Regions from separate parts of the Terrabacter sp. R4-6 genome, predicted to be linked through region 1. Evidence: riboswitches for the same ligand, from Rfam matches in the RefSeq annotation. Region 1 holds a riboswitch; each other region holds the start of a gene.

Region 1 (7,736 bases):
GCGCGAGCCGAGCTCGGTCTCGGTGCGGTAGGTGATGTGGGCGATGCGCCGGGCGAGGCCCAGGCCGGTGTCGGGACGCGCGTGGCCCTCGTAGTAGTCGCCCCCGGCGAAGTCCGGGTCGTTGCGGATCGCGAGCAGCTGCGGCTGGCACCAGGCGATCTGGTCGGCGGTGGCGTACGCGGTCGACGCGAGCACGATGCAGCGGTCGACGTCGTCCGGGTGCGAAACGGCCCACTCCACCGCGCGCATCCCGCCCATCGACCCGCCGACGACGGCTGCGAGGCGGCGGATGCCGAGCCCGTCGAGGAGGCGGCGCTCGACGGCGACCTGGTCGCGGACCGTGACGTAGGGGAACCTGCTCCCCCACGGCCGACCGTCGGGTGCGGGGCTCGCGGGGCCGGTGCTGCCCTGGCAGCCGCCGAGGACGTTGGACGCGATGACGAACCATCGGTCGGGATCGACCGGGCCGCCGGGGCCGATGAGGGCGTTCCACCAGCCGGGCGAGGCGTGTCCGTCACCGGCCTCGCCGATGACGTGGCTGTCGCCGGTCAGTGCGTGCTCGACGAGGATGACGTTGTCGCCGGCGTCGTTGAGCCGGCCCCACGTCTCGTAGGCGATGCGGACGTCGGGCAGCATGCCCCCGCGCTCGAGCTCCACGTCGCCGATGTCGGCGAACTGGCGCCGACCGACGGGGTCCCCGTCGCGCCAGGCGCCGTCGGGCCGGCGCGGCCCCGGGGCCATCGGGTCGACGTGGCTCCTCGCTGCACGGGCGGGCGCTGCTGCTGCGTCGCCGGTCTGGCCGGTGCCAGCGGCCGCGAGCCGCGCGGGTCGGCGCGTGCTCTGCTTCCGGTGGGTGACGGTCATCGGGGTACTCCTCGGTCCTCGCGCTTGCGCACACCCGGGGACAGGTGCGGCCTGGTCCTCACCCGGGGCACCCCACCGCGAAGGAGGGTTGCCGACCAGCGAGCCGGGGCTTGTCGCTGGTACTCATGACCTGGTCCAACCATACGCGAGGCCTCCGCCCGACGAGATCGACCGGTCCACGACATGGACTCCCGCGCCGCGACCCGCCACGCCGGAGCGCGGGTGGGTCAGGCACACCGGCGGGGCCGGAGGCCGTGGTCGAGCGCGTCTCGCACGAGCGTGCCCAGCGAGTGGTCCGGCTCGAGCGCGAGGGCGTGGTCGACCGCGACACCGGCACGCGCGCCGTCGCCGCACCACCAGGCGAGCGAGGCGACGACCGACAGCAGCGGAGCAGCGTGGGCCGCCGGGGTGAGGCGACACACCTGCTCGAGCCGCGACAGGAGCAACCGGGGCGTCGCGGCCCCGTCCCAGTCGTCCCAGCCGGGCTCGCCTGCCGGCCCGTCGATGCCGTCCCACGCCTCGCGCTCGACCCGCTCGAGCAGGCACGCGAGCGCGTCGAGCTCGTCCAGCTCGTCCGTCTCGTCCAGCTCGTCCATGTCCTCGAGCTCGTCCAGCTCGTCCAGTGCGCGGCGGGTCGCGAAGGCGTCACTCTCGGGCACCTCGTCACCCCCTTCGTCGGCGTGCTCGCCGCCGTCCGTATCGGGACCCGTCCCTGACGCCGCGTCCTCGCGGGCCAGCAGCTCGCGCAGGGCGCGCAGGGCGTCACGGTCGGGGTCGGGCAGTCGGGCCCCGACGTCGGCCCCGAGCCCGCGGCCTGTCGCCCCACCACCGGTCCGCCCGGACGGCCCCGGGACGTCGTCGAGGTCGCCCGAGGCCGGGGCCATGCGCACGTCCGGCCCGAGCAGGAGCTCGAGCAGCACGGCGACGTCGTCGGAGCAGGTGTCGGTCGGGAGCATGCCCGGGCACAGCCAGCTCATGAGGGCGTCGCGGACCTCGCGGTCACGCAGCGGTCCGACGAGGGACGGCAGCCAGTGCTCGACGCCGAATCCCTCGATCTCGCCGCGCAGCACCCCGCCCCACGCCACGAGGGACTCGTTGACGAGGAACTGCCGGGCCGTCGGTTCGCCGCCGTCGAGGAGCCCCAGACGCAGCTCGGCCGGTCGAGTGCGACGTCGCGGGCTCGGGCGGCGCCCGGGCGGGTCGGGCTTCTCGGAGATCGGCCCGCCGGCGGCGGCATACCGACGCTGCCAGTCCTCGATGGCCGCGACCGCCAGGTCGTGCCGGGGCTCCGAGGAGTCCAGCGGGGCGACGAGCCGCGCGAGCTCGTCGCGGTCCGGCAGCACGGCGTGACCCAGGGCGACATAGCTCGCGACCGCGGGCACGTCGGCCTGCTCGGGGAGGCGCCACCCCTCGTCGGGACAGCAGTCGCAGCCCACGGAGCGCCACCGTCCGTCGCGCACGACGAGCCGCTCCCGGACGACCACGCGCTCGGACTCGACCCCGGCGGCCAGCGCCTCGAGCAGCGGCAGGGACTCGTCCTCGTCGTCCTCGAAACCCACGAGGGCCACGGACGACGGAGAGCCCTGCAGGAGGGTCGGCAGCGTCTGGGCGACGGCCTCAGGGGCCAGGGTCTCGTCCACGAGGTCGAGCCGGGCGACGAGCCCGAGCCGTTTGCCGTGGAAGCACACGACGACGACGCTCCGCGTCGGCTGGAAGCCGAGGTGGAAGGGGATGACGGTCAGCAGCTCGGCCGGCCCGGACAGTGAGATCTTCGGCATGTCCCGAGCCTGTCCACCGAGCGTGGCGGCCGACAGACCCGACCGCGCGCCTGTGGACCACCGCCCTCCCCCGGAAGGGGGTGTGGATCGACGTCCTCCGAAGGACGCCACGTCCCAGGCCCCCAGGCCCTCTCAGCACCCGGGGCGGCCGCCCCGGGTGCTCAGCGCTCGAGGCGCTTGCGGACCGACTCGAGCACGTAGTCGGTCGCCGCCTGGCGCGTGCCCTCGGGCAGGCGCACCCGCTCGTTGCCACCGGGCCCACCGGGCCCACCCGGCCCATCGGGCCCGCTCGCGCTCCCGGCACCGCTCGCGGTGCTGCCGCTCCCACCCCGGGCACCGCCCGGCCGGCGGAACGAGCCCGTGACGCGCGTGACGCGTCCGGCGATGCGGCCGGGCGCTGCGGCACCGGTGGTGTCGCGGTCACGGCGGAGGCCGTCCTCGAACCCTCCGGTCCACGCACGCGTCTGCGCGTCCTGCTCCCCACCCAGGGGCACACCGGGAACGGTGGCCCGTGACGCATCCGACGGGACGCCGCTCGCGGGCGCCCACGGCGCGGGCCCCCGCCGGGAGCGCGGAGGGTGCAGTCCCTGACCGGCCTCCCACGCGATGAAGCGCTCGGTCTCCTCGAAGAAGGCCTTGACCGCCCACGAGATGACGACGGCGTCGTCGGCCGCGCCGATGACGGGCAGGACCGCCTCGGGCAGAAGGTCGACGGGCGAGGCGACGTAGACGACCGCCCCCGCGACGAGCCCGAGTCGCTTGAGGGTCGTGCCGGCATACGACCCGTCGCGCGTGGCGCGCACGAGGCGCGGCACGGCCTGCACCCGCTCGGGGAGGCTCGGGGCGCCGGGGCGCGTGGAGGCACGCACGACCGACGCGACGGTCGCGGCCATCTTGATGCGGGACGCGCTCTTCATGCCTGACCCAACGAACGGCCGCCCGGGGCGATTCCCCGGCGCGGACGGCGATGCGGAACGGTGATCTCGGGGCTCATCACGGGCTCATCACCGGCTCATCACGGGTCAGGCGTTCCCGTCGGGGCGGTCAGCGACCGAACGTCTCGACGGGAGGGAACTCCTTGGCGGCCTGCTTGCCGATGCGGCCCAGCATGTAGACGTCGACCGCCGCGCCGATGAGTCCCCCGACGACGGGCACGAGGCGACCGAGCCGGGCGAAGGTGCCCTGCCCGATGCGACCCAGCAGGCGGAAGCCGATGGCCTTGTTGAGGACCATGAGCGCCGGGGCCGGCAGACGGTCGAGGGCGACGGACGACAGCTTGCCCCCGGGGGCCTGCAAGCCGGCCTTCTTGAGGAGATCGTCGCTGTCGGCGCCGGCGAGGGTCAGCAGGATCGCGGAGCGGATCTCGGGCTGGTCGATGTCGTAGCCGCGCACCTTGGCGGTCGCCGCGGTCATGCGCGTGGCCAGCAGGTAGAACTCCAGGACGTTGGCCGGCAGCGAGATGGGCATCGTGAAGAAGCCGCCCAGACCCGTGACGAAGCCACCGACGGCACCGAGCTGCCGGTGGTCGCGGACGATGATCCGTAGCGCCTGGTCGCTGTCGCCCCGGGCGTGCTTGAGCGCGTTGGCGGCGATCTCGTGGGCCGGGTCGAACGGGCCCTGGCCGTCGATGCCGACGTCGAGGAGGCGCTCGACCAGCCGGGTCGCGGCTCCCGAGAGTCCTCCCTCGGCGGGCATGGCGGCACGCTCGAGCGCGCCGGCGTCCTTCGCCGTCCGCAGCTTCACGGCGGTCGCGTCCGATGCCTCGACGGTCTCGTCCCTGCCCCAACCCAAGATGCCCACCGGCTCCACCCCTTCGTCCGTCGTCCCTGTGTGGCGGCTGTCGATTCGCCGCCGACGACACCGTATGCCGCCCGGGTCGCTCGTGGCACCCTCGTACCCAGTCGAGTCGCCCGGGGACCGCGGGAGACGACGTCGGCTGGCTCTCGTAGGGTCGATCCCATGGGTGAGAGCCGCGGGAGCAGCGCGACGATCTTCGGCGTGCCGCTGGCCGACCTCCGGCGCGACCGCACATCGGTGAAGTGGGGACGCTACGACCCCGACGTCATCCCGATGTGGATCGCCGAGATGGACTGCGCGCCGTGCCCGGCCGTCGTGGACGCCGTGAGCGCCGCCGTGGCCCGGGGCGACACGGGCTACGCCCTGACGCAGGAGTATGCCGCCGAGATCGCCGCGTTCGCCGATGCCGAGTGGGGCTGGGGCTTCGACGCGCACACGACGACACGGGTGGCCGACGTGCTGACCGGCGTGACCCACCTGCTCGGCCTCCTCACCGACCCGGGCGGTCCGGTGGTCGTCAGCCCGCCCGTCTACAACGCCTTCTACGAGGTCATCGAGGCGTGCGGGCGCACGGTCGTCGAGGCGCCGCTCGGCCCCGACCACCGACTCGACCTCGACCGTCTCGCCGACGTCTTCGCCGAGGTGACCGCGCGGGGCGACCGGGCGGCATACCTTCTCTCCAACCCGCACAACCCGACCGGCACCGTGCACACGCCCGACGAGCTGGAGGCCCTCGCCCGGGTCGCCGACGAGCGCGGCGTCCGGGTGGTCTCCGACGAGATCCACGGTCCGCTCGTCCTGCCGCCGAGCACGTTCACGCCCTACCTCACCGTCGCGGGCACCGAGCGCGGCGTCACCGTCACGTCGGCCTCCAAGGCGTGGAACCTCGCCGGGCTCAAGGCCGCGATCATCGTCCCCGGCGCCGAGGCCGTCGACGACGTGCGCCGGCTGCACCCGTGGGTGACGTTCGGCGCGAGCCACCTGGGCGTCATCGCGCAGACGGCCGCCTACCGCGACGGCCGCGAGTGGGTGCACCGTCTCGTCGGCGAGCTCGATGCGAACCGCCGTCTGCTCACCGACCTCGTGGCCGAGCAGCTGCCCGGCGCCCGTCTCGTCGTGCCCGACGCGACCTACCTCGCGTGGCTCGACCTCTCGGGGCTGGGGCTCGGCGACGACCCGGCGGGTGAGGTGCTGCGGCGCGCACGCGTCGCGCTCTCCCCCGGGCCGATCTTCGGCTCCGGCGGTGCGGGACACGCAAGGCTCAACTACGCGACCTCGCCCGACATCCTCCGCGAGGCGATTGAGCGGATCGCGGGCTGCCTTGACTGACAAGGCTTCCGGTCCGCCGCTCGTCGCGCTCGTGGTCGGCCCCCAGGGAGCGTGTGCCGTGGGGCCGGGTGTCGACGAGGCGTGGCCGCTGGGCGACGTGGTGCGGCGGTTCGTCGACACGACGACGCGTCTGGGCCCGCGCTGGGTCGTCTGGTCGGCCGCGTCGACCCTGACGGGCGTCGTCGCGGCCGGGGTCGACGTGTCCCGCACGTGGGACCTGGCGGAGGCGCACCGGATCATCCACGGCGGATGGTGGGCCACACCCGGTCACGTCGTGGCTGGGTGCCGCGGGCTCGACGAGGCCGACGTGCCGGCGCCTCGCTCGCCCCGGCTCAGCGGGTTCGACGGCGACCTCTTCGACGTCGCGGCCGGCGAGGACGTGTCCTTGCTGACCGCCGCCGGCCACCTCCGTGCCGACGCCCTCGCGTGGGCCACCGACGACGCCCGGCTGCGTGAGCTGGCGGTGCTGGCCCTCGACTGCCGGTCGGCGCAGCTCGAGGCGCTCGCCCGCCTCGGCGGCGTCCACGTCGGCCGCCTCGAGCGCACCGTCTGGTCCGAGTCCGCGGCGGCCGTGCTCTGCCTCGAGCTCGAGCGCGACGGGCTGCCCGTCGACCGCCCCGCCGCCGAGGACCTCATCGCGGCGTCGGCCGGGGCCCGTCCGCACGACGAGGCCGACGCGGCGCGCATCCGGGCCGAGCGCGACGCCGTCGTGCTGCGCCTCGCGCCCGGCCGTGAGCGCACCGACCTGCGCAACCCTGGCCAGGTGCGCGACCTGCTCCTCTCCGTCGGCGTCGACGTGCCCAACACGCGCGCCTGGGTGCTCGAGCCCTACCGGCACACGCACCCCCTCGTCGACGCCCTGCTGCGGTGGCGCAAGGACGAGCGGATCGCGACCACCTACGGCTACCGCTGGCTCGACGACCACGTCGGCGCCGACGACCGGCTCCGCGGCGGATGGACCGCGTGCGACGGGGCAGCCGGGCGCATGACGGCGCAGAACGGCCTGCACAACCTCCCCGCTCCCCTGCGCCCCGCGATCTGCGCCGCCCCGGGTCACATCTTCGTCCGCGCCGACCTCGGCCAGATCGAGCCGCGGGTGCTCGCCGTCGTCAGCGCCGACCGGGCGTTCGCCGAGGCGACCAGGGCCGACGACCTCTACGCTCCCGTCGCCGCCAAGCTCGGGGCCGACCGGCCGCGGGCCAAGGTCGCCGTGCTCGCAGCCATGTACGGCCAGCGCTCCGGTGCGGCGGGCGAGGCCCTCAAGGACCTCGAGCGGGCCTATCCCGTGGCCATGAGCCTGCTCGACCGGGCCTACGCCGACGGGGTCGCGCGTCGTCCGGTGCGCACGTGGGGTGGCCGGCTCATCCGCTTCGGCGGAGTGCCCGTGCCTGCGCTCGAGCCGGGCGCGCCCGAGCCCTCGGGGAGCGCCGAGTTCTCGGCGACGGGCGCGGACGGAGCGCGGGGACGCTACGCGCGCAACGCGATCATCCAGGGCTCGGCCGCCGAGCTCTTCAAGGCCTGGGCGGCGACGGTGCGCCACGCGGTGCGCCCGCTCGGCGGCCAGATCGTGCTGTGCCTGCACGACGAGCTGCTCGTCCACGTGCCCGAGCAGCACGCGGCGGCCACGGCGGCCGCCGTCGAGGGCATGCTGACGAGTGCGGCGCGCACGTGGGCCGGCACCGACGAGGTCCGGTTCGTCGCCGACACCTCGGTCGTCCGCCGCTGGAGCGAGGCCAAGGCCTGACCCGAAGCGGCCGGCCGGGCGCGAGCGGCCCCAGCATCACGAAGGCGGGCCCGACCAGCTGGTCGGACCCGCCTTCGTGATGACTGCGTCAGCTCCGGTCGTCGCCGGACTCGTCCTCGGTGACGTCCTTGAGGAACGCCTCGAACTCAGCGCCGATCTCGTCGGCGGTCGGCAGGTCCGAGAGGTCGGTCGCGAGCAGGTTGCGCTGCTGGCGACCCTCGAGG
Region 2 (7,736 bases), 940 kb from region 1:
GTCGGACATGGGCGGCGGGATGAGCTCGGCCTTGGGGCCGACCTTGCTCGTGTCGGGGGCGCCGAGGGTCTTGGGGTCGGTGGCGTCGATGACGCGCTCGGCGCCCTTCTCGCCGCCGGGGCGCGGGGCGAGCAGTCCGGGAGGCGTCGGGCGCTTCTCGCCGGGCCGCAGATGAGTGGTCGCCTCGTCCTCGAGGGCCTTCTGCGCGGCTTGGCGGAACGCCTCGTCGCCGTCACGGTCGGCGAGGTCGACGGCCTTGCGACGCGCGCGCTTGACCGCGGCGGCCGGGGCGTCGAGCGCCTCGTCGGGCTGCTCGTCGACGTGGTCGCGGTCGATGACCAGCGCGCGCAGCTGCCGCATGCGGGTCGGGATCATGTTGACCGGCGTCGCCGTGATGACGAGCAGGCCGAAGAGCCCGAGCAGGATGAGCAGGACGAGCGCACCGTAGGTCGAGACGGCCGCCGCGAGGGGGCTCGACGCGAGGAAGCCGAGGATGCCGCCGGCGGCGCGCATGCCGTCGGCGCCGTCGGGCGGGTTGGGGATGCCGTCGGCGAGGTGCGACAGACCGCACGCGGCGAAGGTCAGGGCGATGGTGCCGACGACGATGCGGTTGGTCGCCGCGTCGTCCTGGGGGGCGCGCAGCATGCGCAGGCCGAGCGCGAGCAGCACGAGCGGGACGGCGTACGCGACGCGGCCGAAGGTGCCGGCGAAGACGGCGTGCACGACCTGGCCGAAAGTGCCGGAGACGCCCCACCACTCACGGGCGGCGACGACGACGGCAAGCGCGATGAGGGCGAAGCCGATGCCGTCGCGACGATGCTCGGGCTCGAGGTCGGCGGCGCTGTGGCCGACGCGGCGCACCGCCCCCCCGGCCATGTGCGAGACCCCCATCCACGTGTTGCGCATCGCGCCGAGCGGGAAGGGGAGGCCTCCGCCCCGGGTCTTGGACGCCGTCTTGGCGGCGGGCTTGCGGGCAGCGGGCTTGCGCTGCGCCGGCCTCCCACCGCGTGCTGCCGGAGGGCGTGACGAGGCGCTGCCCGCGGACCCCTTGGCGCGGGTGGCCGCGGCGGAGCTCGAGCGCTGGCTGGTGGACGGACGTGACGCCATGCTGGCACCGTACGTCAACGCACCGATGAACTCACGCGTCACACGCGCAACAGGACCGATCAGTCGGACAGCGCTCTCCAGGGCTCACAGGGCTCTCGTATGCCGTGGGCGAACCTCCCGGGCACCGTGGGGACCGTCGTCGGGTGCCGCGGGGCGCACCTCGGGCCGGGCGGCGTCTCAGATCGCGACACCCGGGGACCGACCGGTGGACAGCCGGCGACCGTCCCGCCTATGGTCTTGCGCAGGTCATGAGTGCCAGTGACAAGCCCCGGCTCGCTGGCCAGCAACCCTCCTCCGCGGTGGGGTGCTCCGGGTGACGACCAGGCCGCCCTCGGTCCGCATGCGTCCTCGAGGTCGGCAAGCGCGGACCTGCACGAGGTGGGTCCCATGACCCAGGAGCACTCCCATGTCGGTCCTTCCCTCGACGCACCCCGCCGCCTCCCTCTGTGGAGGCTCCCCCGCACCGCTCATGCGCACCCGCGCCCTGCACGTCGTGCCGGAGGCGCGCACGCTGCCCACCGTCGTCGGCGCGGGTCTGCGCGTGCCGACGCTGCACGGCGACACGGCATACGCCAACCTCGACCACGCGGCCTCGACGCCGGCGCTCGAGACGGTCAAGGCGGCCGTCGACCGTGCCCTCGAGACCTACTCCTCCGTCCACCGGGGCGCCGGCTTCGCATCGCGGCTGACGAGCGCGTGGTACGAGCAGGCCCGCGCGGAGGTCGCCTCCTTCGTCGGCGCGCGCGAGGGCGACTCGGTCGTCTTCACCCGGACGACGACCGACTCCTGGGCGCTGCTGAGCAAGGCGCTGCCGAGCGGCACGACGGTCTTCGTCTTCGGCACCGAGCACCACTCGACCCTGCTGCCGTGGGGCCGCTTCCGCACCGTGCGCCTCCCCGTCCCGCAGACGGTCGAGGACGCGCACGCCCTGCTCGAGGAGGCACTGGCCGACCACCCGTCGCGCCACCGCCTCGTCGTCGTCGCGGCCGCCTCGAACGTCACGGGTGAGGTCTGGCCCGTCGAGCGTTTCGCCGCGCTGGCCCACGCGCACGGAGCCCGAATCGCCGTCGACGCGGCCCAGCTCTCGGCGCACCGCACCATCGACCTCGCCGCGTGGGACGCCGACTACGTCGCGTTCTCGGGGCACAAGACGTACGCCCCCTACGGCGCAGGCGTCCTCGCCGGGCGCTCCGACTGGCTCGACGCCGGCAACCCCTACCTGCTCGGCGGCGGCGCGACGCGCTCGGTGACCGAGGACGGCACGACGTGGGCGACCGGCCCGGCCCGCCACGAGGGCGGCAGCCCCAACGTCATCGGCGCCATCGCGCTCGCCGCGGCGTGCTCGACGATCAGCCGCCACCGCGAGGCGATCGAGGAGCACGAGACCCGCCTGCTCGAGCGGCTGCGCACCGGCCTCGACGACGTCGCAGGCGTCGAGGTCCTCTCGATCTTCGGCGACGACAGCGACCGCGTCGGCGTCGTGGCCTTCACCATCGACGGCTGGGACTCCTCGCTCGTCTCGCAGGTGCTCTCCGTCGAGCACGGCATCGGCGTGCGGGACGGCAAGTTCTGCGCCCACCTGCTCGTCGACGAGCTCCTCGAGGACCCCTGGGGCGAGCGCTCCGTCACCGCCGTCCGCGCCAGCATCGGCCTCGGCAGCACGCTCGAGGGGGTCGAGCGCCTCGTCGCCGCCGTCGCGCGCCTCGTCGAGCACGGCACCGACGCCGAGTGGACGCTCACCGAGACCGGTTGGGCGCTCGAGGGCACCGACCCACGCGACGTCGAGGTCGAGCGACCCTGGTGACCGCGGGCGTCTGCCGCTGATCGGGGTCGGTGTGTCAGCGCCTTCGGCCCGGCGGTCCGGGTTGTCGGTCGGGGAGGTCGGTCAGCGTGCCGGCAGCGCGTAGCTCGCCCAGACGGCGGCGTGGTCGGCCCGGTTGAAGGCCACCTGCCCGGCCGAGACGACCGTCAGCCCGCGGCTCAGCAGGTGGTCGAGCTGCACGAAGGCCGGGAGCCGGTTGCCCGCGAACGGCCAGGTGCGCACCCACCCCTGCCCGTCGGTGCGCTGCGCGTCACTGAGACCGGCGGCGAGGTCGCGGAAGCCCGGGTGGCCGAAGCCGGCGTTGAAGTCGCCGGCCATGACGACGAGCTCGTCGCCGTCGAGCCGCTGCTTCCACGACTCGAGCGCCCGCAGACCGGCGCGCCACTCGAGCGTGTCACCGCGCAACGGCGCCGCGGGGTGGGCGACCTTGAGGCGGACCGTGCCGTTGGGGACGGTCACGTCGACCTCGGGCTGGACGCTCTGGGTGCCCTCGATCGCCGGGTCGGTGCCGAGGCTGCGCACCGAGAGCGGGTAGCGCGAGAGCACCATCGTGCCGCTGGAGGTGTTGGCGCGGGCCACGCCCTCGCGCTGCGAGAAGTAGTCGCCGGCGCCCTCGGCGTCGAGCCGCCGCAGGATCGCCGGCGTGGCCTCGGTGAGGACGAGGACGTCGACCGAGTGGAAGCGCACGGCGTCCATGAGCTGGCCGGCGTTGGCCGAGCCGACCCAGACGTTGGCCGACATGACGGTGAGGTCGCGGTCGGCCTTGGACGAGGACGTGGCCCGGAAGGCGGGGGCCGCGACGGTCGCCGCCACGACGAGCGCGACGACGACCGGGGCCACCATCCACCACCGGCGCAGCACGAGCGTCGCCACAGTGAGCAGGCCCAGGCCGATGACGACGAAGGGTCCGGCCGTCTGGAGCACGACGACGACGTACGCCGTCGAGTCGTACCAGCGCAGCGCGCCGACCGCGACGAGCACGAGCAGGACGACGCCGATGACGACGTCGACCCAGCGCCGGCGCGGTCCCCGTCGCGCCGGCTCCGGCGTCGACGACCCGGCGGTCTCCCCGGTGTCCCCCGGCGGGTCGGCGGGCACGTCGTCGCCGTCGCCGGCGGGCCCGGTCCGCCGGGCGACCTCCTGCACCGTCACGTCAGGCCTGCAGCACGACCGGGATGATCATCGGCCGACGGCGGATCTTGCCGCCGACCCACGAGCCGACCGCGCGGCGGATGACCTGCTGGAGCTGCTGGTCGTCGCGCACACCCTTGGCCACGGCCTCCTCGACGGCCCGCTCGACCTTGGGGATGACCTGCTGGAAGATCTCGTCGGCCTCGACGAACCCGCGGGCCGTGATCTCGGGTCCGCTCGCGATCTTGCCGGTGGCCGCGTCGAGCACGACGACACAGGTGATGAAGCCCTCGTCGCGCAGGATCCGGCGGTCCTTGAGCAGGGCCTCGTCGGCGCCACCGACGCTGCTGCCGTCGACGTAGACGTAGCCGCACTCGACGACACCGGTCACCTCGGCGACCCCGTTGACCAGGTCGACGACGACGCCGTCCTCGGCAAGCACGACGTTGTCCTCGTGGACGCCGGAGGCGATGGCGAGCTGGGCATTGGCGTACATGTGCCGCCACTCGCCGTGCACGGGCAGGACGTTGCGCGGCTTGACGATGTTGTAGCAGTAGAGCAGCTCGCCGGCGCTGGCGTGGCCCGAGACGTGCACCTTGGCGTTGCCCTTGTGCACGACGGTGGCGCCGAGGCGCATGAGCCCGTTGATGATGCGGTAGACGGCGTTCTCGTTGCCCGGGATCAGGCTGCTCGCGAGGAGCACGGTGTCACCGGGGCCGACGTCGATGCGGTGCTCGCGGTTGGCCATGCGCGAGAGGGCCGCCATCGGTTCGCCCTGGGAGCCCGTGCAGATGAGGACGAGCTCGTCGTCCCGCAGGCTGTCGATCTTCTTGATGTCGATGAGGATGCCGTCGGGCACCCGGAGGTAGCCGAGCTCTGCGGCGATCCCCATGTTGCGCACCATCGAGCGTCCGACCATGGCGACCTTGCGGCCGGCCTTCTCCGCGGCGTCGAGCACCTGCTGCACGCGGTGCACGTGGCTGCTGAAGCAGGCGACGATGACGCGCCGCTGGGCGTGGCGGAAGACCTTGTCGATGGCCGGCGCGATCTCGAGCTCGGGCGTCGTGAAGCCGGGGACGTCGGCGTTCGTCGAGTCGGTGAGGAAGAGGTCGACCCCCTCCTCGCCGAGGCGGGCGAAGGCGCGCAGGTCGGTGAGGCGGCCGTCGAGCGGCAGCTGGTCCATCTTGAAGTCACCGGTGTGCAGCAGGGTGCCCGCCTCGGTGCGCACGAAGACGGCGAGCGCGTCGGGGATCGAGTGGTTGACCGCCACGAACTCGAGGTCGAAGACGCCGAGCTTCTCGCGCTGGCCCTCCTTGACCGCCATGGAGTACGGCCGGATCCGGTGCTCCTTGAGCTTGGCCTCGACGAGCGCGAGCGTCAGCGTGGAGCCGATGAGCGGGATGTCGCCCTTGAGCTTGAGCAGGTAGGGGACGGCGCCGATGTGGTCCTCGTGGCCGTGCGTGAGGACGATGGCCTCGATGTCGTCGAGGCGGTCGGCGATGTAGGTGAAGTCCGGGAGGATGAGGTCGACACCGGGGTGGTGGTCCTCGGGGAAGAGCACGCCGCAGTCGATGACGAGCAGCCTGCCCTTCGTCTCCAGCACGGCCATGTTGCGTCCGACCTCGCCGAGCCCGCCGAGCGCGACGACCCGCAGGCCGTTGTCGGGGAGGGCGGGGGGCGTGGTCAGCTCGGGGTGGGGGTGGCTCACAGGTGTCCTGTCATTCGGTGGTGCTGCCGGGCCGTCAGGGGCTCCGGTCAGAGGTCATGGGGCGGTCATCCCACCGCCGGGAGGGCCGCGAGGGCGGCGAGAGCGGCACGGACGAGGGCGGACTGCTCGTCGTCCGCGGGCACGAGCGGCAGGCGCACGGCCGTGGACTCGATGATGCCCTGCTCGGCGAGGCCGGCCTTGGCCATGATGGCGCCCTGGGTGACGTTCATGACGGCGTTGACGACGGGGGTGAGGCGTCGGTGCACGGCGCGGGCGTCGTCCCAGCGCCCGTCGACGACCGCGTCGGCCATCTCGCGGTAGGCCGCCGGGGCCACCTGGGACGTGACGCCGACGAAGCCCACAGCCCCGTTGACGAAGTGGCCGAGGTTCATGGCGTCGTCGCCGGAGTACCAGTCGAGGCCGGTCTCCTGCATCATCTCGCTCGCGAACCAGAGGTCGCCTCGGGCGTCCTTCACGGCGGTGATGCGGTCGTGCTCGGCGATGCGCAGGTAGGTCTCGCGCGCGATGGCGATGCCCGAGCGGCCGGGGATGTCGTAGACCATGACGGGCAGGTCGCTCGCGTCGGCGAGGGCCGTGAAGTGGGCGACGAGCCCGGCCTGCGGGGGCTTGTTGTAGTAGGGCGTCACGGCGAGCACCGCGTCGGCGCCGGCCTTCTGCGCGTGGCGCACCGACTCGACGCTCTTGGCGGTGTCGTTGCTGCCGGCACCGGCGATGACGACGCAGCGGTCGCCGACGGCCTCGATGACGGCGCGGAGCAGCTCGTCCTTCTCGTCGGACGAGGTGGTGGGCGACTCGCCCGTGGTGCCCGAGACGACGAGGCCGTCGTGGCCGGCCTCGACGAGGTGCGTCGCGACCCGCTGGGCGGCCTCGAGGTCGATCGAGCCGTCCGGCCGCATGGGCGTGACCATCGCCGAGAGAACACGTCCGAGGGCGGGTGCGTCAGCCATGGACCCAAGGTTAGCGCCCGGGCCCTCGCGCACGACGCCACGCCCACGCCGGACCCTCGAGCGGGCTCGAGGCGGGCACGAAAGAGGCGAGGCACTACTCGCTCGGGGGTCCGAGTAGTGCCTCGCCACCCCCTATATCGGCGGGGTCGCCGTCGCGTTACAGCCCGATCCGGGCATTTTTCCCCGAGATGGCGTGTGCCGCCTCAGCCGCGCCGCTCGTAGGTGACCCAGACGAAGCCGGGCTGCTCGTCGCGGGCGGTCTCGGTCCAGACGGCCGGGTCGATGACCGGGAAGGTGACCGAGCCCTCCGGGGATTGGTCGACCTCCGTCACGAGGAGGCGGACGGCATACGGCATGGCCTCGCGGTAGATCTCTCCCCCGCCGACGACGAAGACCTGGTCGGCGTCAGCCACGAGCGCGAGCGCCTCGGGGAGGGAGTGCGCGACCTCGACGCCGGGCGCGTTCCAGTCGCGCTGGCGGGTGACGACGACGCTGCGCCGGCCCGGGAGCGCCCCCATCGAGTCGAAGGTGCGCCGCCCCATGACCATCGGGTGGCCCATCGTCGTGCGCTTGAAGAACTTGAGGTCCTCGGACAGGTGCCACGGCATCGCCAGCCCGTCGCCGATGACGCCGTTGCGCCCGACGGCGGCGATCATCGTCACGTTCGGCAGCGCGGTGGTCATGGCGCCAAGGCTCCCAGACGCGGGTTCAGACGGCGATGGGGGCCTTGATGCCGGGCTCCGCGACGTAGTCGACGAGCTCGAAGTCATCGAGGTCGAAGTCGTCAATGTCGGTCTTGCCGGGCGTGATGCGCATCGTCGGCAGTGCGTGCGGTGTGCGGGTCAGCTGGAGGCGGGCCTGGTCGAGGTGGTTGAGGTAGAGGTGGGCGTCGCCGAGGGTGTGCACGAACTCGCCCGGCTCGAGGTCGGTCAGCTGGGCGACCATCTGCGTCAGCAGGGCGTAGCTCGCGATGTTGAACGGCACGCCGAGGAAGATGTCG
Region 3 (7,736 bases), 390 kb from region 1:
GAGGGCGTCGGTGGCGAGGTCGGCGCGGAGCTGGTCGAGGCTGCGCGGGTCGCCCGCGACGCGCAGTCCCCGTGCGCTGGTGTCGAGGCGGTCCATGACCGCGGCGACGGACGCGGCGTCGGTGGTGACGGTCAGACAGCCCATCCCGTCGTCGGTGACCCGGCCGAACACCCCGCGTCGGGCCCGGGCGTGCGCGTGCCGCTCGGCGCTGCCCCGGGCATCGACCGAGGCGACCGCGCGCCGCAGCCGGGCGGTGAAGGTGCGCTGCGGGACGGGCTGACCGTCCCGGGACGGGGCGAGCACCGCGTCCGTGACGATGGCGAGGTCCGCGTCCGGGAGCGGGCCGGTCTCGGAGGCGACCTGCAGCACCCGGTGCAGCGAGGTCGCCCCGGCGCGGAGCGCGCCGAGCAGCGCCCGGTGCCGTCGCGGGCGGGTGGCCACCGCGAGCCGGCGGCCGACCTCACCGGTGCCGACGCCGGTCGCGAGCGCGATCTCCTCGGTGACGACCCGCTCGGGAGAGACCCGCGCGGACACCCGGGCGGCGGCACCGGCGGGCAGGGCCTGGATCTGCTGGGCCTCGATGGTGGCCAGTGCGCCGTACGCGGCGAGCAGGTCGGCCTCGAGGCGGGCCTTGGCGACCTCGAGCGCCTGGATCTCGGCGAGCACCCGCTCCCCGGCCCGCGCCAGCCCCTCCAGCGCCGCCGCCGCTCGGGCCCGCCCGCGCCCCGCGCGCAGCCGCTCCAGGACGGGGTCGAGGACGGGGTCGAGGGTGCGCGCCCAGTGGTCCGGGTCGGAGGACCATCGGGCACGCAGCACCGGCCAGGGCCCTCCGGAGCGCGCGCCGGGCGGCTCGACCGGTGACGGGGTGAACGGCACGGTGAGCCTCCTCTCGATGGTCCTTGCCTCTCCCTCGATGAGAACACGTGTTCGAACGACTCGCAAGACCCGCTGGCACATCTGTGGACAACGAACTCCTCTGCCCTGCAAGCGATCCCACCCGAGCCGGCACTTCCCAACACGCGCCAGGCGCCCACGCCGGTGACGACGCGTCCACGATGAGGACACGCCCTCCCACGTGGCGGACACGCATACGTAGACTCGCCGGTAGGTCATGAGCGCCAGCGACAAGCCCCGGCTCGCTGGCCGGCAACCCTCCAACCGCGGTGGGGTGCCCCGGGTGAGGACCTGGCCCGTCGACGCCACCCGGCGCGCGGGCAAGCGCGGAGAGCCTCTCTCCCGCACCGACCCGTCGGTGCACGGGGCCCGGTGACACGGGACCCCGGTCAGCGACACGACCCAGGAAGAGCAGGACGACCGATGACCGAGCCCAACTGGTCCTTCGAGACCAAGCAGATCCACGCCGGCCAGGCCCCTGACAGCGCCACCGGAGCGCGCGCGCTGCCGATCTACCAGACGACGAGCTACGTCTTCAACGACACCGACCACGCCGCGAACCTCTTCGGGCTCAAGGAGTTCGGCAACATCTACACCCGCCTGATGAACCCGACGACCGACGTCGTCGAGCAGCGCATCGCGGCGCTCGAGGGTGGCGTCGGCGCCCTGCTCGTCGCCTCGGGCCAGGCGGCCGAGACCCTCGCCGTGCTCAACATCGCGGAGGCCGGCGACCACGTCGTCGTCTCCCCCAGCCTCTACGGCGGCACCTTCAACCTCTTCAAGCACACGCTGCCCAAGTTCGGCATCGAGGTCGGCTTCGTCGAGGACCCGACGTCGATCGACTCGTGGCGCGCTGCCATCCGGCCCAACACGAAGCTCCTCTTCGGCGAGACCATCGCCAACCCCAAGAGCGAGATCCTCGACATCGAGGCCGTCGCGGCCCTCGCGCACGAGCACGGGGTCCCGCTCGTCGTCGACAACACCGTCGCGACGCCCTACCTCATCCGCCCGATCGAGTGGGGAGCCGACGTCGTCGTGCACTCCGCGACGAAGTACCTCGGCGGCCACGGCACCTCGATCGCCGGTGTCATCGTCGACGCGGGCAGCTTCGACTTCGGAGCCGACCCGGAGAAGTTCCCCAACTACAACACGCCGGAGGAGAGCTACCACGGGCTCGTCTTCGCCCGCGACCTCGGCGTCGGCAGCACCCTCGGGGCCAACCTCGCCTTCATCCTCAAGGCGCGCGTCCAGCTGCTGCGCGACCTCGGCCCCGCCGCGTCGCCCTTCAACGCGTTCCTCATCGCCCAGGGCATCGAGACGCTGTCGCTGCGCATCGAGCGCCACCTCGAGAACGCCCACAAGGTCGCAGCCTTCCTCCAAGGGCACGACCAAGTCGAGAAGGTCGTGTGGGCGTCCTTGCCGGACAGTCCTTTCCACGCCCTGGCGGAGAAGTACACGCCGCGCGGCGCGGGTGCCGTGCTCTCCTTCGAGATCGCGGGCGGCCTCGAGGCGGGCAAGAAGTTCGTCGAGGCGCTGACCCTGCACAGCCACGTCGCCAACATCGGTGACGTGCGCTCGCTCGTCATCCACCCCGCGTCGACGACGCACTCCCAGGGCCCCGACGAGGACCGTCTGGCCGCCGGCGTGACCCCGGGCCTCGTGCGCCTCTCGGTCGGCATCGAGCACATCGACGACATCGTCGCCGACCTCGAGCAGGGCTTCACGGCCGCCAAGGCCTGAGGCACCGACGGGCCGGGCCCGATATCGGGCTGAAGCGGATCGGCATGGCTGGCACGATGGCAGCCATGCCGATCCGCTACCCCGCCCCGCTGCGCCCCGGCGACCGGATCGGCGTCACGTCGCCGAGCTCCGGCGTGTCCGATGCCCTCTGGGGACGGTTCGCGTATGCCGTCCAGTCCCTCCGCGACCGTGGCTTCGACGTCGTCGTGGGCGAGCTCAACCACGCGCCCAGCCACGTCAGCGGGCCGCGCGAGGCACGTGCCGCCGAGCTGATGTCGATGCTCCTCGACCCGAGCATCCGTGCGGTCGTCCCGCCGTGGGGCGGTGAGACCGGCATCGACCTGCTCGACCTGCTCGACCTCGACGCGGTCGCCGCCACCGAACCGACGTGGTGCGTCGGCTTCTCCGACACCTCGACGTGGCTGACCCCACTCACCCTCACCACGGGCATCGCGACGATCCACGGGCAGAACCTCATGGACACCCCGTACGCCCTGCCGGACGGCATACTCCACTGGGTCGACGTCGCGGGCACCGCGGGCGGGGACGAGCTGCGCCAGCACTCCCCCGGCCGGCACCGCTCCGGCGGCTGGGACGACTACGCCGACGACCCGACGGTGTCCGAGATGACGCTCGACGGCCGTGGCACGTGGACGCGGATCGACCCGGGCCACGAGGACGAGCCGGTCACGTTCTCCGGGCGTCTCGTCGCGGGCTGCGTCGAGACGGTGAGCTTCCTCGCGGGCGGGCGCTTCGCCGACATCGGCGCCTTCACCCGCGACCACGCGCCCGAGGGCACCGTCGTGCTGCTCGACATCGCCGAATGGAGCTCCTACGACATCTGCCGAGCCCTGCACGCCATGCGCCTGAGCGGCTGGTTCGACGCCGCCAACGGCGTGCTCGTATCGCGCACCAGCGCACCCGAGCCGCACGGTTTCACCCAGCACGCCGCCGTCGTCGACGCCCTCGGCATGCTCGGCGTGCCGATCGTCGCCGACGTCGAGTGCGGCCACGTGGCCCCGTTCCTCGCCCTCGTGCAGGGCGCGACGACGACGGTCGTCCAGGACGGCGGCACGCACACCGTCACGCAGCGCCTCGACTGAAGGCCGGTCCGCGGTGACGGGTACGCTCGCCGCGTCATGGAGAAGCACCTGGTCGGGTCCGAGCTCGAGGTCGTCGCCGCCGAGGTGACGGGCGACGCGCCCGTCGCTCCGGACGAGCGCCCGCACGACGGCGGGGCCGCAGGTCGCGTGCTGCACGACGTCTTCGGCTTCAGCTCGTTCCGCGGCGCCCAGCAGGCGATCGTCGACCGCGTCGTGACGGGTCACGACACGGTCGTCCTCATGCCCACCGGTGGCGGCAAGTCGCTGTGCTACCAGCTGCCCGCGCTCGTGCGGCCCGGCGTCGGCATCGTCGTCTCGCCGCTCATCGCGCTCATGCACGACCAGGTCGAGGCCCTGCGCCTGCTCGGTGTGCGGGCGGCCTTCTGGAACTCCACGTCGTCCGCCGAGGAGTCCGACGCCGTCCGCCGCGACGTGCGTGAGGGCCGCCTCGACCTGCTCTACGTCGCGCCCGAGCGCCTGCTCATGCCCTCCTTCCTGCGTCTGCTCGACGACGCGGCCACCGGAGCCGGCATCGCGCTCTTCGCCATCGACGAGGCGCACTGCGTGTCGCAGTGGGGCCACGACTTCCGGCCGGAGTACCTCCGCATCGCCGAGGTCACCGCACGCTTCCCCGGGGTGCCGCGCATCGCGCTGACCGCCACCGCCGACGCGCTCACCCGCAGCGAGATCCACCAGCGGCTGCGCCTGGACGGCGCCGCCGAGTTCGTCTCGAGCTTCGACCGGCCCAACATCCGCTACGTCGTCGAGGAGAAGAGCGACGCGCGCGCCCAGCTGCTGCGCTTCCTCGAGAGCGGCAACGACGGTGCGAGCTTCCGCGGCTCCGCCGGCATCGTCTACTGCCAGTCACGCAAGCGCACCGACGAGATCTCGGCGTTCCTGCGCCAGCAGGGCTACGACGCGATCGCCTATCACGCCGGCCTGCCCAGCGAGGCGAGGGCCGCCGCCCAGCAACGGTTCCGTCGTGACGAAGGCGTCATCGTCGTGGCCACCATCGCCTTCGGGATGGGCATCGACAAGCCCGACGTGCGCTTCGTCGCGCACGTCGACCTCCCGAAGAGCCTCGAGGGCTACTACCAGGAGACCGGTCGGGCGGGCCGCGACGGCGAGCCGGCGGTGGCGTGGATGGCCTACGGCCTCGCCGACGCCGTGCAACAGCGCTCGTTCATCACGAGATCCGACGGCAGTGCCGAGCACCAGCGCGTCGACTCGATGAAGCTCGACGCCATGCTGGGCTACGCCGAGGCCTCCACGTGCCGCCGGCGGCTGCTGCTGGCGTACTTCGACGAGGAGTCAGGCGACTGCGGCAACTGCGACACCTGCATGGAGCCGCCCCAGATGTGGGACGCCACCGTGCCCGCGCAGAAGGTGCTCTCGGCCGTGATCCGCACCGGTCAGCGCTTCGGCGCCGGGCACGTCATCGACGTGCTGCTCGGCAAGCGCACCGACAAGATCGCGAGCTGGGGGCACGACCAGCTGCCGACCTTCGGGGTGGGCAGCGACCTCGCCGACCGGGAGTGGCGCTCGGTCATCCGCCAGCTCGTCGCGCGCTCGGTGCTCGTCCCCGACCCGGGTCGGATGGGTGCTCTCACCATCACGGAGGCGGCCCGTCCGATCCTCGACGGAGCGGAGAAGGTCGAGCTGCGTCGGCTCTCGGCCGCGCCGGCACGCAGCCGTTCGTCGTCGGGCTCACGCTCGGCCGGGTCCGGGTCTGGAGCCGCGACTGGGGCCGGAGCCAGCCCTGCCGACCGGGCGCTCTTCGAGCTGCTGCGCACCGAGCGGCGGGCGATCGCCGACGCCGAAGGCGTGCCGGCCTACGTCGTGCTGCCCGACCGCACGCTGTGGGAGCTGGTGAGGGCACGACCGGGCAGCACCGCCGCGCTGCTCACGGTCAACGGCATCGGGCCGGTCAAGGCGGAGAAGTACGGCGCCGCGTTCCTGGACCTGCTGGCCGAGCACACCGGCTGAGCGATCCCGGGGTTCAGCCGACGACCTCGTCGACGAAGCACCAGCGCCACGCCTCACCCGGCTCGATGGAGCGCATCACGGGGTGCTGCGTCTCGTGGAAGTGCGCGGTGGCGTGCTTCATCTCGGAGGAGTCGCAGCAGCCGACGTGCCCGCACTGGAGGCACAGACGCAGGTGCACCCACGTCGTGCCGTCGCGCAGGCACTCCTCGCACCCCTCCGGCGTGCGCGGCTCGACGCACGTGTCGGTCTCCTGCAGGTGCTCGCACGGGGCTTCGATCGTGTCCACGGGCAACATCTCACTCTCTGCCAGGCGGCTCTCCTGGTCGTCGATGCGGTCGAGCATGGTCTCTTCGAGGTCGAGGGTGCTGAGGACGACACGGAGCACGACGTGGTCGGCTCGCCCCTCGTCGCGCAGCCGGAGGACCTCGTCGCGCTCGGCCTGCAGCATCTGCATCCGGGCCCGTCGGTAGCGGACGCTCGGCGTCTCGTCGTCGTTGCCGCTGCGCGGTCCGAGGCGCTCCCACATCTGGTTGAGCCGGTCCTCGGAACGGGACCGCAGCATCTCCCGCGTCGCCTCGTCGACGTCGTCCATCCGGTCGAGCACGTCGAGGCCGGACCGCGTCGCGGCCTGCAGCACCGTGGCCGCTTGGAGCGCGTCCTCGCGGGGGTCGGGTCCGCGCACGTCGAGCCAGCGGGCCAGGGCAGGCAGCGTCGTGCCCTGGATGAGCAGCGTGCCGATGGTGACGACGACCGCGATGAGGACGAGCACCTTCTGGTGCGGCGTCTCCGGGGGCAGCAGCAGGGCCGCGGCGAGCGTCACCACACCACGCATGCCGGCCCACGACAGGACGACGGTGTGCGTCCACGGGGCATGGGCCTCGATGCGGAACACGCGTGTGCTGAGGAAGCGGAACGGCACGATCCAGAGCGGCCGCAGGACCAGCACCGCGACGAGCGTGCCGACCGCGGCGAGCGTGATCTGCCCGGCCGACAGGCTCGAGGTGCGGACGTCGGCGATGACGTAGAAGACCTGCAGGCCGATGAGCAGGAAGACGGCGTTCTCGAGGAGGAACTGGATCGAGGTCCAGTTGATCCGCTCGCTGAGGCGCGAGGCGCCGGTCTGGGTGCGAGGCGACTTGTGGCCGAGGACGAGACCGGCCGTGACGACGGCGATGACCCCGGAGGCGTGCAGCTCCTCCGCCGGGACGTACGCCGCGAAGGGCACCATGAACGACAGCACCGTGTCGAAGGCGGGCTCGGTCGAGAAGTGCCGGCGCAGCACGGAGACGACGAGCGCCACGGCGACCCCGATCGCGATGCCTCCGACCGACGCCCAGGCGAAGTCGAGCACGACGCCACCGAAGGACACCCCGCCGGAAGCCACCCCCGACGCGAGGCCGGCCGCGGCCAGGGCCGTGCGCAAGGAGACGAGGGCCGTGGCGTCGTTGACGAGCGACTCGCCCTCGAGGATCGACACGAGGCGTCGTGGCAGCCCGATGCGGCGGCCGACCGCCGTGGCCGCGACCGCGTCGGGCGGCGCGACGACCGCGCCGATCGCGAAGGCGACCCCGAAGTCGAGACCGAGCACCCACCGGAGGAAGAGCGCCACCCCGAGCGCCGTGAAGAGCACGAGCCCGACGGACAGGCTGAGGATGACGCCCCGGTTGTTGCGGAAGTCCACGAGCGAGGTCTGGATCGCGGCGGCATACAGCAGCGGCGGGAGGATGCCGAGCAGCACGATGTCGGGGCTGAGGGCCACCTCGGGCACGAACGGCAGGTAGGAGCCGAGGATGCCGATGACGATGAGGACGAGGGGCGGCGGCAGGTCGAACCGGTCAGCGAGCCACGACCCGCCCAGGACGGTGGCTGCGATCGCGAGCAGCCCGATGGCGATCTCCACGTCGACATCCTGCCCCACCTCGGGGCTCGGCGCGTCGGCCGTCCGGACTAGACGAAGAAGGAGCGCACCGCCGCGACGACGCGGTCCTGGTCGGCCTCGGTCAGCTCGGTCGC

The links. Region 1 has a riboswitch for S-adenosylmethionine ahead of metX (homoserine O-acetyltransferase MetX). Riboswitches for the same ligand answer to the same signal wherever they lie in the genome.
Region 2: another riboswitch for S-adenosylmethionine. It lies ahead of ACSSS0_RS02460 (aminotransferase class V-fold PLP-dependent enzyme); the one in region 1 lies ahead of metX (homoserine O-acetyltransferase MetX).
Region 3: another riboswitch for S-adenosylmethionine. It lies ahead of ACSSS0_RS17755 (bifunctional o-acetylhomoserine/o-acetylserine sulfhydrylase); the one in region 1 lies ahead of metX (homoserine O-acetyltransferase MetX).

What each region holds. Positions count from the first base shown of each region.
Region 1 covers NZ_CP197224.1:4,210,086-4,217,821, reverse strand. Annotated here, with positions in the region: gene metX (homoserine O-acetyltransferase MetX) at 1-864, opposite strand, end outside; SAM riboswitch class IV at 880-995, opposite strand; gene ACSSS0_RS19505 (DUF4192 domain-containing protein) at 1,092-2,642, opposite strand; gene ACSSS0_RS19500 (YkvA family protein) at 2,804-3,559, opposite strand; gene ACSSS0_RS19495 (EcsC family protein) at 3,687-4,385, opposite strand; gene ACSSS0_RS19490 (MalY/PatB family protein) at 4,602-5,768, shown strand; gene ACSSS0_RS19485 (DNA polymerase) at 5,761-7,512, shown strand; gene ACSSS0_RS19480 (proteasome assembly chaperone family protein) at 7,601-7,736, opposite strand, start outside.
Region 2 covers NZ_CP197224.1:514,338-522,073, forward strand. Annotated here, with positions in the region: gene ACSSS0_RS02455 (FtsK/SpoIIIE family DNA translocase) at 1-1,107, opposite strand, end outside; SAM riboswitch class IV at 1,352-1,477, shown strand; gene ACSSS0_RS02460 (aminotransferase class V-fold PLP-dependent enzyme) at 1,514-2,911, shown strand; gene ACSSS0_RS02465 (endonuclease/exonuclease/phosphatase family protein) at 2,993-4,081, opposite strand; gene ACSSS0_RS02470 (ribonuclease J) at 4,083-5,768, opposite strand; gene dapA (4-hydroxy-tetrahydrodipicolinate synthase) at 5,834-6,736, opposite strand; gene ACSSS0_RS02480 (dihydrofolate reductase) at 6,940-7,419, opposite strand; gene ACSSS0_RS02485 (thymidylate synthase) at 7,445-7,736, opposite strand, start outside.
Region 3 covers NZ_CP197224.1:3,815,458-3,823,193, reverse strand. Annotated here, with positions in the region: gene ACSSS0_RS17760 (HNH endonuclease signature motif containing protein) at 1-876, opposite strand, end outside; SAM riboswitch class IV at 1,108-1,227, shown strand; gene ACSSS0_RS17755 (bifunctional o-acetylhomoserine/o-acetylserine sulfhydrylase) at 1,318-2,634, shown strand; gene ACSSS0_RS17750 (LD-carboxypeptidase) at 2,679-3,737, shown strand; gene recQ (DNA helicase RecQ) at 3,774-5,723, shown strand; gene ACSSS0_RS17740 (Na+/H+ antiporter) at 5,737-7,623, opposite strand; gene ACSSS0_RS17735 (DegT/DnrJ/EryC1/StrS family aminotransferase) at 7,671-7,736, opposite strand, start outside.